Regions from separate parts of the Streptomyces sp. NPDC127595 genome, predicted to be linked through region 1. Evidence: riboswitches for the same ligand, from Rfam matches in the RefSeq annotation. Region 1 holds a riboswitch; each other region holds the start of a gene.

Region 1 (4,205 bases):
GTTGGACATCAGGGGGACCGCGCAGACGGCGACCCGCAGCACGTCCGCGCCGACGGGCGCGGCGACCGCGGACTCCCGGACGGCGCCCCTGAGCGAGACCGCCATCCCGTCCTCCTCGTCGATCCCGAGGCCGTGCCGGAAGGGCAGCACGCCGTAACTGGGCCGCCCGGTGAGCCCATGGAGCATGTCGAGCCCCGGCTCCAGCAGGGAGACATCCCCGCGGAACTTGTTCACCAGGAACCCGGCGACGAGTTCCTGGTCCTCGCGCGACAGCAGCGCGACGGTCCCGAAGAAGGACGCGAAGACGCCCCCACGATCGATGTCGCCCACGACAAGCACGGGCAGTCGCGCGTTCCGTGCGATCCCCATGTTCACGATGTCCGTCCGCCGCAGATTGATCTCGGCAGGACTCCCCGCCCCCTCACAGATCACCGCGTCATACGTGCCCCGCAACTCGGCGAGGCACTCCAGCACGGTCCCGAGCAGCGCTTCCTGCCGCCCCCCGTGGTAGCCGCGAGCGCTCATCTCACCCACGGGCTTCCCCATGAGGACGACCTGACTGCTCCGGTCACTGCCCGGCTTGAGCAGCACGGGATTCATGAGCGCGGTCGGCTCCACGCGAGCGGCCTGCGCCTGCATCGCCTGTGCCCGCCCGATCTCGGCGCCCTCCCGCGTCACGAACGAGTTCAGTGACATGTTCTGCGCCTTGAAGGGCGCGACCTTGACGCCCTGCCGCACAAGCCACCGGCAGATCCCGGCGGTCACGACACTCTTGCCCGCGTCGGAGGTGGTCCCGGCGACCAGCAGCCCGCCGCTCACGAGGCACGCCCCTTCCGGAGAAGCCGCCCGGCGACGCTCACGCCCAGCGCGAGCCAACTCACGCGCCGGGACAGCCGTACGGCCCGCTCGATGTCACCGACCACCACGGCACGCCCCCCGCCGTTCAGTACGGGCCGATGCTCGACCCTTCCGCCGTACGCGAGGGTCCCGCCGAGCCGCACACCGAGCGCCCCCGCGAACGAGGCCTCCACCGGCCCGGCGTTGGGGCTCGGATGCTTGCAGGCGTCCACCCGCCAGGCCCGCACGGCGCCTCGCGGATCATCTCCGGCAGCGGTGGCGAGGGCAGCGGTGAGCCGCGCCCCCGGCCAGCCCGCGACATCGTCGAGCCGAGCGGAGGCCCAGCCGTAGCGCCGGTACCTGGCTGACTTGTGCCCGACCATCGCGTCGAGCGTGTTCACGGCACGGAACCCGACAAGCCCGGGCACACCGCCGATGGCCCCCCATACGAGGGCGCCCACCACGGCGTCGGAGGTGTTCTCGGCGACCGACTCGACGACGGCACGCGCGATGCCGTCCGCATCGAGCGCCTGCGGGTCCCGCCCGCACAGATGCGGCAGCCGCTCCCGGGCCACCTCGACATCGCCGGCTTCCAGCGCGCTGCCGATCGCCCGGGCCTCCCGGCCGAGGGAGGTTCCCCCGACGACGGCCCAAGTGGCGGCGGCGGTCAGCGCGATGGAGGCGGTACGGGATCCACGTACGGCATGACTGGCGAGCGCCGCGAGCCCGGTGGCACCGCCCGCACACACGGCGGTGTGCAGCGCGCCCCACCCGCGGTGGTCCCGCCACAGCACCCGCTCCACGGCTCCCGCGGCCCGGCCGAACGAGGCGACCGGATGCCCCCGGCGGGGATCGCCGAGCAGCAGGTCACCGAGGAGGCCGGCGGCGGCGCCGTACGCGAAGACGCGATCGGCACGCACCGGTTCAGCCGACCGTCAGGTCAGGCACAACCGTCGTTCGCAAGGCACTTGGGCAGCCGCGCATGGCGATATGTCCTCACTCAGGGTGTCCACGCCCTGGTTCGAAGAGACCGACGGTGAGAGTTCCTGGCTCCCGGGGACTACTTCCCCGGTCACAGTGGCGGGACCGCGCCGGATTCGCACCGGCTTCCTCTCGTGCCGTCGTACTTGGCTCCGGCAGTCCACCACGGTGTTGGAAGACCCGTCAACTTGCTGTTGACCTGCGGAGGGAGAGTGTGCGAAGGCCCACACAGGGGTGGGGCGCGGGACGTTGACACGTCCCGCGCCCCACCTTGTTCGTGCGCTTGTCCGACGTGACCGTCAGGCCACGATCAGATAGATCCCGTACGCCACCGCCGCCGCGCACGCCGCGAAGCAGGCGTAGGCGCCGGTGACCGCGAGAGCGGCGGAGCCGCCCTGTGCCGAGGCCGACTCGCGCCTGGAGAGGCCGACGATGCCCAGGGTGAAGAGGCCCACGAGGGCCACGGTGGTCACGAGGCTGACTCCGAAGACGGAGCCGAGGGCTGCCCAGTCGATGTGCATGCTGTCCGTTCCTTACACCGTGGCCGGAGAGGTGGGCTCCGCGTCCGGGGACGGGATGGTGGCTTTCAGGTCGCCTGCCAGGTCGCCGGCGAGCGGGCCCGCGGGGGGCGGGGTGACCGCGGCGATCGCGGCGGTGACGACTCCCGAGGGCTCGGCGGTGATCTCGTTGACGTTGTCGATGGTCACCGGCCGGCGGCGCGACAGCTTCCAGATGGTGCCCGCGCCGGCCACCAGGAGCGCACCTGTCAGGACGATGCCCCAGGTGCCCTGCTTGGTGAGGACCTCGGCGCCCGCGCCGACCAGGCCCGCCGCCGGGAGCGTGAGGCCCCAGGCGATGAACATGCGGGTCGCGGTCGACCAGCGGACGACACCGCCCTTGCGGCCCAGGCCCGAGCCCATCACGGCGCCGGAGCAGGACTGCGTGGTGGAGAGCGAGAAGCCCAGGTGGGAGGAGGCCAGGATGACGGTTGCCGCGCTGGTCTGGGCGGCGAAGCCCTGTGGCGGCGCGAGGTCGGTGAGGCCCTTGCCCATGGTGCGGATGATGCGCCAGCCGCCCAGGTAGGTGCCGAGCGCGATGGCCGTACCGGCCGAGACGATGACCCAGGTGGGAGGGTTCGAGTCCGGCGCGATCACACCGCCGGTGACCAGCGCGAGGGTGATGATGCCCATCGTCTTCTGCGCGTCGTTCGTACCGTGGGCCAGCGAGACGAGGCCCGCCGAGGCGATCTGCCCGGCCCGGTAGCCCTTGGCGGTCGCCTTCTCGTCGGCACGGCTGCCGATCCGGTACGTCAGCCGGGTGGCCAGCATCGCGGCGAGTCCGGCCACGACGGGTGCGGCGATCGCGGGGAGCAGCACCTTGGTGACGACGGTCGAGCCGTTCACCGCCGACCAGCCGGCCGACATGACCGCGGCGCCGATGAGGCCGCCGAAGAGTGCGTGGGAGGAACTGGAGGGCAGACCCAGAAGCCAGGTCAGCAGATTCCAGAGGATGGCGCCGACGAGCGCCGCGAAGATCACTTCGGTGCGTATGCCCTCTTCGTTGATGATCCCGCCGGAGATCGTCTTGGCGACCTCCACGGAGAGGAACGCCCCGACGAGATTCAGCACGGCGGACATGGCCACCGCCGTCTTCGGTCTCAGAGCGCCGGTGGAAATGGTCGTCGCCATCGCATTGGCGGTGTCGTGGAAACCGTTCGTGAAATCAAACACGAGAGCGGTGACGATCACGATTCCGAGGAGGAGCGTGATGTGTTCCATTAACCCAGGCTTCTGTTGGACGTCAGTGGCACGAGGACCGTAGGTAGCCTGAATGAACGGAAGATGAACGTAGACGGGCATTCGAGTGTCTCTTCCTTGAGTCGCCCCTCCGAATGCGCCGGAGGGGCGACTCCGGGGCCGGCCCGATGTCTCGAACCAAGGCGGAATGCCGGGTTCCGTGGCCGGTGCTAGCCCTTCGCGAGCTTCTTGAGCTGGGCCGTGGATCCGTTGAAGAGATTCTGGTCACCCGGCAGGCTGCCGCTGTTGTCGTACTGCCAGAAGGTCCAGAAGGACCAGCCGGCCGGCAGGGTGCCCGCGGTCGCCGAGTCGTAGCGCGCGAGCCACAGGGAGTGGTTCGCGCCGAAGGCGCGGCTGCTGCCGGTGCAGGTGTTCCACCAGTGCGTGGTCGTGTAGATCACCGGACGGCGTCCGGTCTGCCGCTTGACCTCGTCGCTGAAGGCCTTGATCCAGCTCACCATCTTGGCTTTGGTCAGGCCGTAGCACTTGTTCTTGCCGTACGGGTTGTACTCGATGTCGAGCGCGGGCGGCAGCGTCCAGCCGTCCCCGCTCCAGCCGCCGCCGTTGCGCACGAAGTGCGCGGCCTGGGCG
Region 2 (4,205 bases), on a different contig from region 1:
CGACCTCCTCGACACTCCAGGTGTTCTTGATGGCGTCCCGGTAGCGCTCGTAGAAGTCCGGGTAGCGCATGGGGCGGAGGGTGAGTTCGAAGCCCGGGTCGAGAAGGTTCTTCTGGGGGGTGCTCACTGGCAGGCCTCGCATGATTCGGGGTTTTCGAGGGAGCAGGCGACGGCGTCCTCGTCGGGGGTCGCCTGGACGGGGATGGTCTTTTCGGGCTGGGCCTGCGCCTGCGCCGCGCGGGCGATGCGGGTCGCCGGGCGGGAACGCAGGTAGTACGTCGTCTTCAGGCCCGACTTCCAGGCGTACGCGTACATCGAGGAGAGCTTGCCGATGGTCGGCGTCTCCAGGAAGAGGTTCAGGGACTGCGCCTGGTCGAGGAACGGGGTGCGGGCCGCGGCCATGTCGATCAGGCCGCGCTGCGGGATCTCCCACGCCGTGCGGTACAGGTCGCGGACGTCCTGGGGGACCCAGGTGAAGCCCTGCACCGAGCCGTTGGACTCGCGCAGCGCCTCCCTCGTCTGCGCGTCCCACACGCCGAGCTGCTTCAACTCGGCCACCAGGTAGGAGTTGACCTGGAGGAACTCGCCGGAGAGCGTCTCGCGCTTGAACAGGTTCGACACCTGCGGCTCGATGCACTCGTAGACGCCCGCGATGGAGGCGATGGTGGCGGTGGGCGCGATGGCGAGGAGGAGCGAGTTGCGCATGCCGGTGGTGGCGATACGTTCCCGCAGGGCCGTCCAGCGCTCCGGCCAGGTCAGCTCGGTGTCGTAGTGGTCCGGGTGCAGGACACCCCTGGCGGTCCTTGTACGGGACCAGGCAGGCAGGGGTCCGTTGCGCTCCGCGAGGTCCGCGGACGCCTCGTACGCGGCGAGCATGACGCGCTCGGCGATACGGGTGGAGAGCGCCTTGGCCTCCGGTGAGTCGAAGGGCAGGCGCAGCTTGAAGAAGACGTCCTGGAGGCCCATCGCGCCGAGGCCGACCGGGCGCCACTTGGCGTTGGATCGGCCCGCCTGCTCGGTCGGGTAGAAGTTGATGTCGACGACCCGGTCCAGGAAGGTGACTGCGGTGCGGACTGTTTCGTCGAGGCGGTCCCAGTCGATGTCGCCGGCCGTCGTGTCGACGAACGCGCCCAGGTTCACCGAGCCCAGGTTGCAGACCGCCGTCTCGCCGTCGTCCGTGACCTCCAGGATCTCCGTGCAGAGGTTCGAGGAGTGGACCGTGTGGCCCGGCTCCGCCGTCTGGTTGGCGGTGCGGTTGGCGGCGTCCTTGAAGGTCATCCAGCCGTTGCCGGTCTGCGCGAGGGTACGCATCATGCGGCCGTAGAGGTCGCGGGCGGGGATGTTCTTCTTGGCGAGGCCCGCTTCTTCCGCCTTGCGGTAGGCCGCGTCGAACTCGTCGCCCCACAGGTCGACCAGTTCCGGCACGTCGGACGGGGAGAAGAGGGACCACAGCGCGTTTTCGTTCACCCGGCGCATGAACTCGTCCGGGATCCAGTGCGCCAGGTTCAGATTGTGCGTACGGCGGGCGTCCTCACCGGTGTTGTCGCGCAACTCCAGGAACTCCTCGATGTCGGAGTGCCAGGTCTCCAGGTAGACCGCCGCCGCGCCCTTGCGCCGGCCGCCCTGGTTCACCGCGGCGACCGAGGCGTCGAGGGTCTTCAGGAACGGGACGATGCCGTTGGAGTGCCCGTTCGTGCCGCGGATCAGTGAACCGCGGGAGCGGATACGGGAGTACGACAGGCCGATGCCGCCCGCGTGCTTCGAGAGGCGCGCGACCTGGTGGTAGCGGTCGTAGATGGAGTCCAGCTCGTCCAGCGGGGAGTCGAGGAGGTAGCAGGACGACATCTGGGGGTGGCGCGTACCGGAGTTGAAGAGGGTGGGGGAGGAGGGGAGGTAGTCGAGGCGGCTCATGAGCCGGTAGAGGGCCTCGACTTCGGTGAGGGCGCGCGTGGTGTCGTCCTCCGCCAGGCCGGACGCCACGCGCAGCATGAAGTGCTGGGGCGTCTCGATGACCTTGCGGGTGATCGGGTGGCGGAGGAGGTAGCGGCTGTGCAGCGTGCGCAGGCCGAAGTAGCCGAAGCGGTCGTCACCTTCAGTGTCGATCAGAGTGTTGAGGCGGGCCTTGTGCAGGCGTACGAAGTCCGCGGTGCGGTCCGCGATGAGGCCCTCGCGGTGGCCGACTGTGACCGAGTCGGAGAAGGTCCGCACGCCTTGTGAGGCGGCCTCGGCCGCGATGCTGATCGTCAGCAGTCGGGCGGCCAGTTTCGAGTAGACGGGGTCCTCGGAGATCAGGCCCGCCGCGGACTCGGTGGCCAGCTCGCGCAGTTCCGCGTTGTCCGCGCGTGCGGACCGGCCGCGCAGGGCGGCGGCGGCGACCCGGCCGGGGTCGGCGCCGGGGAGGTCGGCGGTGAGGTCCGTCAGGGTCCGCAGCAGTGCGGCACCGGGGCCGTCCGTCTCCACCGGGGCCTGCTGCGTAGTCGCTGAGGCCGGGTCGACTGGCGCGATGGTCACGTGGGGCTCTCCCTCGCTGGGCACGGGGCCTTGGGGAGGGCGGCGGGGCACACGAGCGCACGCCTTCTGACAGCGATGCGCCGCGTCCACCGGCCCATTCCGCGAGGCCCGGACGTCATGTCACCCGGGCCGGCCGGCCCGGGCACACTGTCGGCAGGTCCTCGGACTGGACTCCGTACGCGAACGAACGCGCATAAGTACACCGTTGCGGGACAGTTCCGGATTCACACCGGATTCCCCTGCGGCGACAGCGAGCATGAGCATACATCTTGTGCCGGGTCTCGGTAGTACCCCCACATGTTGTGTCGTGTCGGCTTCGGAGGGTGTCAGAGGGGCAACTCGTAGGTGAGGAGCAGGATGTCGTCCAGGTGGGGGACGGGGTTCCAGTCGCGCTGCGGGTTGCGGGTGAAGCCGAGGCGTTCGTAGATGCGGTGGGCCGTGTGCATGGTGCGCTGGGTGGAGAGAACGACGCGTTCGCAGCCGTCGGTGGTGCGGGCGCGGGCTATGCAGGCGCGGACGAGGGACTCGCCGGCTCCTCGGCCGCGGGCCGGGCGGGCGACGGCGAGCATGCGGATCTCGGCCTCGCCGGGGCGGGCGATGTCGGACATGGGGCCGCCGGCCGGTACGAAGGTCACGCCGCCGAGCAGTTGGCTGCCTTCGACGGCGACGAGCACCTCGGCGGCCGCTGCCCGTTTGGCGACGTCCCGTAGCTCGGCGAGGTATCCGTCGCTCTCGCCGAAGTCGAGCAGGCCGTCGCCCAGGTAGGCCTGCGCGGTGATCTCGCCGACGGTGTCGTAGTCCTCGGGGCGTGCCCGTCTGATGACGATGTCCATGGGGGGCAGTGTGCCGGAGGGTGCGGTCAGGGGGCTGCCGGATTTCGCCGCCGTCGTGGGTCGGGGCCGTACCGGAGCATCCGTCCTCGGTCTGGCGCGGAATCGTTTACCCAAGAGGGGAACGGCGTTGACGCGCCAGCCGCTGCGGGCGGACGTTCCGGCACGTCCCCTTCTGCCGGTGGGGCGTGGCAGCAGCCACCAGCAGCACGTCCGGGGGAGGTCTCAGCCGGGGGTACGGGTTTCAGCCCGTCCGGCGTTTGAGGAAGAGCGCGTTCAGCGTGATTGCGGGGGTCTGGGGGCGGCCCCCAGGTGCGGGATGGGTAGGGGCGGAGGGGGCGAGAACCCCCACGGCCCCTACCCGGTGGTCAGTGCGTTGTTCCCGCCGTGGCCGGCGGGAGTTCTACCTGTACGCCCTTGTCGCCGGCGTCTGCCGTGTAGTCCTCGGGGCTGGTCTCGTCGATGCCGTCGGGGGCGTTGAAGGCGCGGAGGGCGAAGGTGAGGACGACGGTCACCAGGACGTTCAGGACGAACGCCGTCAGGCCGATGTAGCCGATCTCGCCGATGCCGGGGATCTCCTTGGAGCTGCCGCCGAAGTGCTTCTGGGTGGGGGAGGCCACGCCGTACGCGGCGAGGGTGCCGTAGAGCATGCCGACGGCCCAGCCCGCGAGGAGGGCCCAGCGGTGGAACCAGCGGGTGAAGAGGCCGCCGACCAGGGCCGGGAAGGTCTGCAGGATCCAGATGCCGCCAAGGAGCTGGAAGTTGATGGCGACCGTCTTGTCCATGGTGAGGACGAAGACGAGGGCGCCGACCTTCACGAGGAGGGAGACCAGCTTGGAGACCTTGGTCTCCTGGGCGGGCGTC
Region 3 (4,205 bases), on a different contig from region 1:
TGGCGCAGCTTGGTAGCGCACTTGACTGGGGGTCAAGGGGTCGCAGGTTCAAATCCTGTCGTCCCGACGGTGCGGAGGGTCTTCGCAGGCGAGAGCCTGTGGGGGCCCTTTTCGTATGGGGCGTTTGGGGTCTTCCGGGCTGAGCGCACTGCCCTACCGCTCGGCTTTGGGCGTACGCGCCATCAGCACGCCGACCGCTTCCCCGACAGTGGAGTGTCCGTCGATGACGGATGCCACGACCTCGGTGATGGGCATCTCGACGCCGTGGCCGCGGGCCAGGTCGAGGATCGCCCGGCAGGACTTGACTCCCTCGGCGGTCTGGCTGGTGGCGACGGTCGCCTCCGCGACCGTGAGGCCCCGGCCCAGGTGCTCGCCGAAGGTTCTGTTGCGGGACAGCGGCGACGAGCACGTGGCCATGAGATCGCCCGCGCCGGCTAGCCCGGAGAACGTCAGCGGGTCGGCGCCGAGGGCGGTTCCGAGGCGGGCGGTCTCCGCGAGGCCGCGGGTGATGAGCAGCGCTGTCGCGTTGCCGCCGAGGCCCATGCCGGTCGCGAGGCCCACTGCCAGGGCGATCACGTTCTTGACGGCACCGCCGAGTTCACAGCCGACGACGTCGGTGGCCGTGTAGGGCCTGAAGTAGGGGGTGTGGCAGGCGGCCTGGATGCTCTTGGCGGCGGTCTCGTCGCGGCAGGCGATGACGGAGGCGGCGGGCCGGCGGGCGGCGATCTCCCCGGCGAGGTTCGGGCCGGAGATGACCGCGACGCGCTCGTCGGAAATACCGGTGACCTCGGTGATCACCTGGCTCATACGCAGCTCCGAGTGCGTCTCGACGCCTTTCATGAGGCTGACCACCACGGCGTGCGGTCCGATGAGGGGGGCCCAGGCGGCGAGGTTGTCGCGGAGGGTCTGGGCGGGGATCGAAAGGATCACCAGCTCGGCGTCGGTCAGGGCCTCCGCGGGGTCGGTGGTGGCGCGCAGTGTGTCCGGCAGAACGACGCCCGGCAGGTAGGCGGGGTTCTCGTGACGCGTGTTGATCGCGTCGGCGACTTCGGAGCGCCGGGCGTGCACGAGGACTCGGCTGCCGGCGTCGGCGAACACCGCCGCCATGGTCGTGCCCCATGAACCTGCCGAGAACATCGCGACCCGAGACATCTGCTTGTTCTCCCTCTGCGCCGGTCCCCGGCACCCTATCCGGCGACGGTGGGGCAGGCACCGACGAGCGTGACCTCGACGGGTTGGCGCCCGGGCTACGTGGTGAACGGCCACTGGTGTTCGTCTCTGCTCACGCCCGCTACCTTCCCCGAGGAGAAGTACAGGCTGCCGTGATTGGACACCGCCGGCGTGTACGGGGGCGAGTGCCTCGTCGGCTCGCGCCGGGTCGTCACCGCGCCCGAGGAGACGCTCGAGCCGTTCCGCGCGAAGCTCGGCGGAACCATCCAGCAACTGCGCGGCATGGGCCCACCCCGGGCTCGTCGTAGCGGGCGAACCCGCCCGTCGCTCGGCGCCGACGCCTTCGTGCTGGTCACGGAGGCGCTGCGGCGATCCGTCCGCGGAGGGTTCGGCGAGGGTTAAGGAGAAGACTTGCCCTCCGCGGCGAGCAATGGAATCCACAACAGCCAGCCCCACAGGATGAAGTCCACCACTCCGCTCCAAGCTCCGCGACGCCAAGAGGCTGGGACGGGAACGCGTCATCGCGCGCATACGGCAGCGCCACGAGGAGACCAACACGGCCTGACCTTCGAGGCGGCGGTCGCGAACGTGGGCATGGGCGCGCTTCGTTGACAGCGACCGCCCGAGTTCCGTCACCGGTGACCCAGGGGTCGCACCGGCCGCGTCACCAGGCAGGAGAGGAAGATCACGCCAGGTGACGCGGTCTTGGCCATGCACGCGACACACGGTACCGTCGGTCCGATATCGACGACGGCGAGACGGAAGCCGGTGAGAATCCGGCACGGTCGCGCCACTGTAAATGGGACGCCCCTGAGATGCTCCCTGAGTCAGACCCGTGGCCGTCGTCATGTGCACCACCGAGATGGGACGCGAACTCCCAGAGGAGGCCCTGCCATGGCGCAGCATGTCGCCCAGCCGACAACCAACACCCCTGTCATTCCGGCCAAGTTGCCGCTCAAGGACATCGCCCCCTGGGCGGTCTTCTTCGGCGTCCTGATGCTGGTTCTGCTGTACTTCGTCGGCGCTGAGCAGGGCGCCACCTCCGTCGTCTCCGGCGCGGAAGTCCACGAGTGGGTCCACGACGCCCGCCATCTCCTCGGCTTCCCCTGCCACTGACGAAGGACGCCGCGCACCTCATGAACTCCGCAACAGTGAGAAACCTTCTCGTGCGGGGCATGCTCGCCGGCCTCGGCGCCGGTGTGCTCGCCCTGATCGTCGCCTACTTCCTCGGTGAGCCGAGCGTCGACAGCGCGATCAGCTTCGAGGAAGCCCATGCCTCGGGCCACGAGCACGAGGTCGAACTCGTCTCCCGCAGCCTCCAGTCCACCGCCGGCCTCGCCGCCGGTGTGCTGATCTACGGGGTGGCCTTCGGCGGCATCGCCGCCCTCGCCTTCTGCTTCGCGCTCGGCCGCGTGGGCCGTTTCAGTCCGCGGGCGACCGCGCTGCTCCTGTCGGGAATCGCGCTGCTCGCCGTGTACGTCGTGCCGTTCCTCAAGTACCCGGCCAACCCGCCCGCGGTCGGCAACGGCGACACCATCGGCAAGCGGACCACCCTGTACCTGCTGATGATGGTGCTCAGCGTGCTCCTCGCCGTCGCCGCCACCATCCTGGGGAAGCGGCTCGCCCCGAAGGTGGGCACCTGGTACGCGACCGTCTCGGCGGTGGCCGCCTTCGCTGTCGTGATCGGACTGGCGTACGCGTTCCTGCCCGTCATCCAAGAGGTGCCGGCCGACTTCCCGGCCACCGTGCTGTGGCGCTTCCGCGTCTCGGCGCTGGCCATACAGATCACCCTGTGGGGTGGCTTCGGGTTGGTCTTCGGTGAATTGGCCGAGCGCTTGCTCCATCCCAAGCCTGCGACGGCGACAGCGGGACGACCGGTCGCCGCCCCCAATTGACAGACCCGTCAAACGAGTCAGGGCCCACGGAACCATCCGGGGGCCCTCTCGCGTTTCCCGGGCACTGACACGGAAACCGCCACCGATATCGCCGCCGCCAATACCAATACCGATACCGATACCGACAAGGACGCGGACGTCATCGGACCACGGACCATGAGCCACGGAACGGACCGATCAGACGGGGACCACCTGGGCGGGGAGCGGAGGAACCGAGCGGCCGGACGACCCCAGCCGCGCTGGGAGGCAGCGAGGCGGTCGCCCTGACCGTGCAGGAGTGCGAGCAACTCATCCAGCCCGTCGCTAGTCCTTGCCGCCGAAGGTCCGGAGAATGCGTTCGGCGGCGAGTGTGGCCGTCAACTCGCCGTCCCTGACCTGCTGTTCGAGGGCCGGTGTGAGGGCTCGTACGGCCGGATCGGCGTGCAGGCGGCCCAGGAGCTCGTCGCGGACCATCGTCCAGGTCCAGTCGACCTGCTGGTCACGGCGTTTGGCGGCGAGCCTGCCGGTCGAGTCGAGGAGCGTGCGGTGCTGTTCGAGGCGGTCCCAGACGGTGTCCAGGCCGGCCGACTCGCGGGCGCTGCAGCTCAGTACGGGCGGCGTCCAGGCAGCGTCCCTGCCGTGCATGAGCCGGAGCGCGCCTGCCAACTCCCGTGCGGCTGCCTGCGCGTCGCGTTCGTGCGGGCCGTCCGCCTTGTTGACGGCGATCACGTCGGCCAGTTCGAGGACGCCCTTCTTGATGCCCTGGAGCTGGTCGCCGGTGCGGGCGAGGGTCAGCAGGAGGAAGGAGTCGACCATGTTGGCGACGGCCGTCTCGGACTGGCCGACGCCGACCGTCTCCACCAGCACCACGTCGTAGCCCGCGGCTTCCATCACCACGATCGACTCGCGGGTCGCCTTGGCGACCCCGCCCAGGGTGCCGGCGGTGGGGGAGGGCCGGATGAAGGCCGCGGGGTCGACGGCCAGGCGTTCCATCCTCGTCTTGTCGCCCAGGATCGAACCGCCCGTACGGCTGGAGGAAGGGTCCACCGCCAGCACCGCCACCCGGTGTCCGAGCGCGGTCAGCATCGTGCCGAAGGCGTCGATGAACGTCGACTTGCCCACGCCCGGTACGCCACTGACGCCGATCCGCCGTGCCCGGCC

The links. A riboswitch is a leader RNA that binds a small molecule or an ion and turns the genes downstream of it on or off. The one in region 1 is predicted to bind cobalamin.
Region 2: it holds a riboswitch for cobalamin, as region 1 does, so the genes downstream of both, ACFVKT_RS16935 (ribonucleoside-diphosphate reductase subunit alpha) here and ACFVKT_RS30365 (cobalamin biosynthesis protein) in region 1, are expected to answer to the same signal.
Region 3: it holds a riboswitch for cobalamin, as region 1 does, so the genes downstream of both, ACFVKT_RS02165 (CbtB-domain containing protein) here and ACFVKT_RS30365 (cobalamin biosynthesis protein) in region 1, are expected to answer to the same signal.

The regions. Positions count from the first base shown of each region.
Region 1 covers NZ_JBHXWK010000011.1:63,617-67,821, reverse strand. Annotated here, with positions in the region: gene ACFVKT_RS30370 (cobyric acid synthase) at 1-819, opposite strand, end outside; gene ACFVKT_RS30365 (cobalamin biosynthesis protein) at 816-1,757, opposite strand; cobalamin riboswitch at 1,857-1,999, opposite strand; gene ACFVKT_RS30360 (hypothetical protein) at 2,118-2,339, opposite strand; gene ACFVKT_RS30355 (anion permease) at 2,352-3,596, opposite strand; gene ACFVKT_RS30350 (lysozyme) at 3,785-4,205, opposite strand, start outside.
Region 2 covers NZ_JBHXWK010000004.1:619,796-624,000, reverse strand. Annotated here, with positions in the region: gene ACFVKT_RS16940 (ribonucleotide-diphosphate reductase subunit beta) at 1-142, opposite strand, end outside; gene ACFVKT_RS16935 (ribonucleoside-diphosphate reductase subunit alpha) at 124-2,511, opposite strand; cobalamin riboswitch at 2,646-2,805, opposite strand; gene ACFVKT_RS16930 (GNAT family N-acetyltransferase) at 2,838-3,344, opposite strand; gene mctP (monocarboxylate uptake permease MctP) at 3,710-4,205, opposite strand, start outside.
Region 3 covers NZ_JBHXWK010000001.1:490,361-494,565, forward strand. Annotated here, with positions in the region: tRNA gene ACFVKT_RS02150 (tRNA-Pro) at 1-67, shown strand, start outside; gene ACFVKT_RS02155 (NAD(P)H-dependent glycerol-3-phosphate dehydrogenase) at 154-1,152, opposite strand; gene ACFVKT_RS02160 (hypothetical protein) at 1,327-1,572, shown strand; cobalamin riboswitch at 1,888-2,029, shown strand; gene ACFVKT_RS02165 (CbtB-domain containing protein) at 2,065-2,286, shown strand; gene ACFVKT_RS02170 (CbtA family protein) at 2,307-3,065, shown strand; gene meaB (methylmalonyl Co-A mutase-associated GTPase MeaB) at 3,369-4,205, opposite strand, start outside.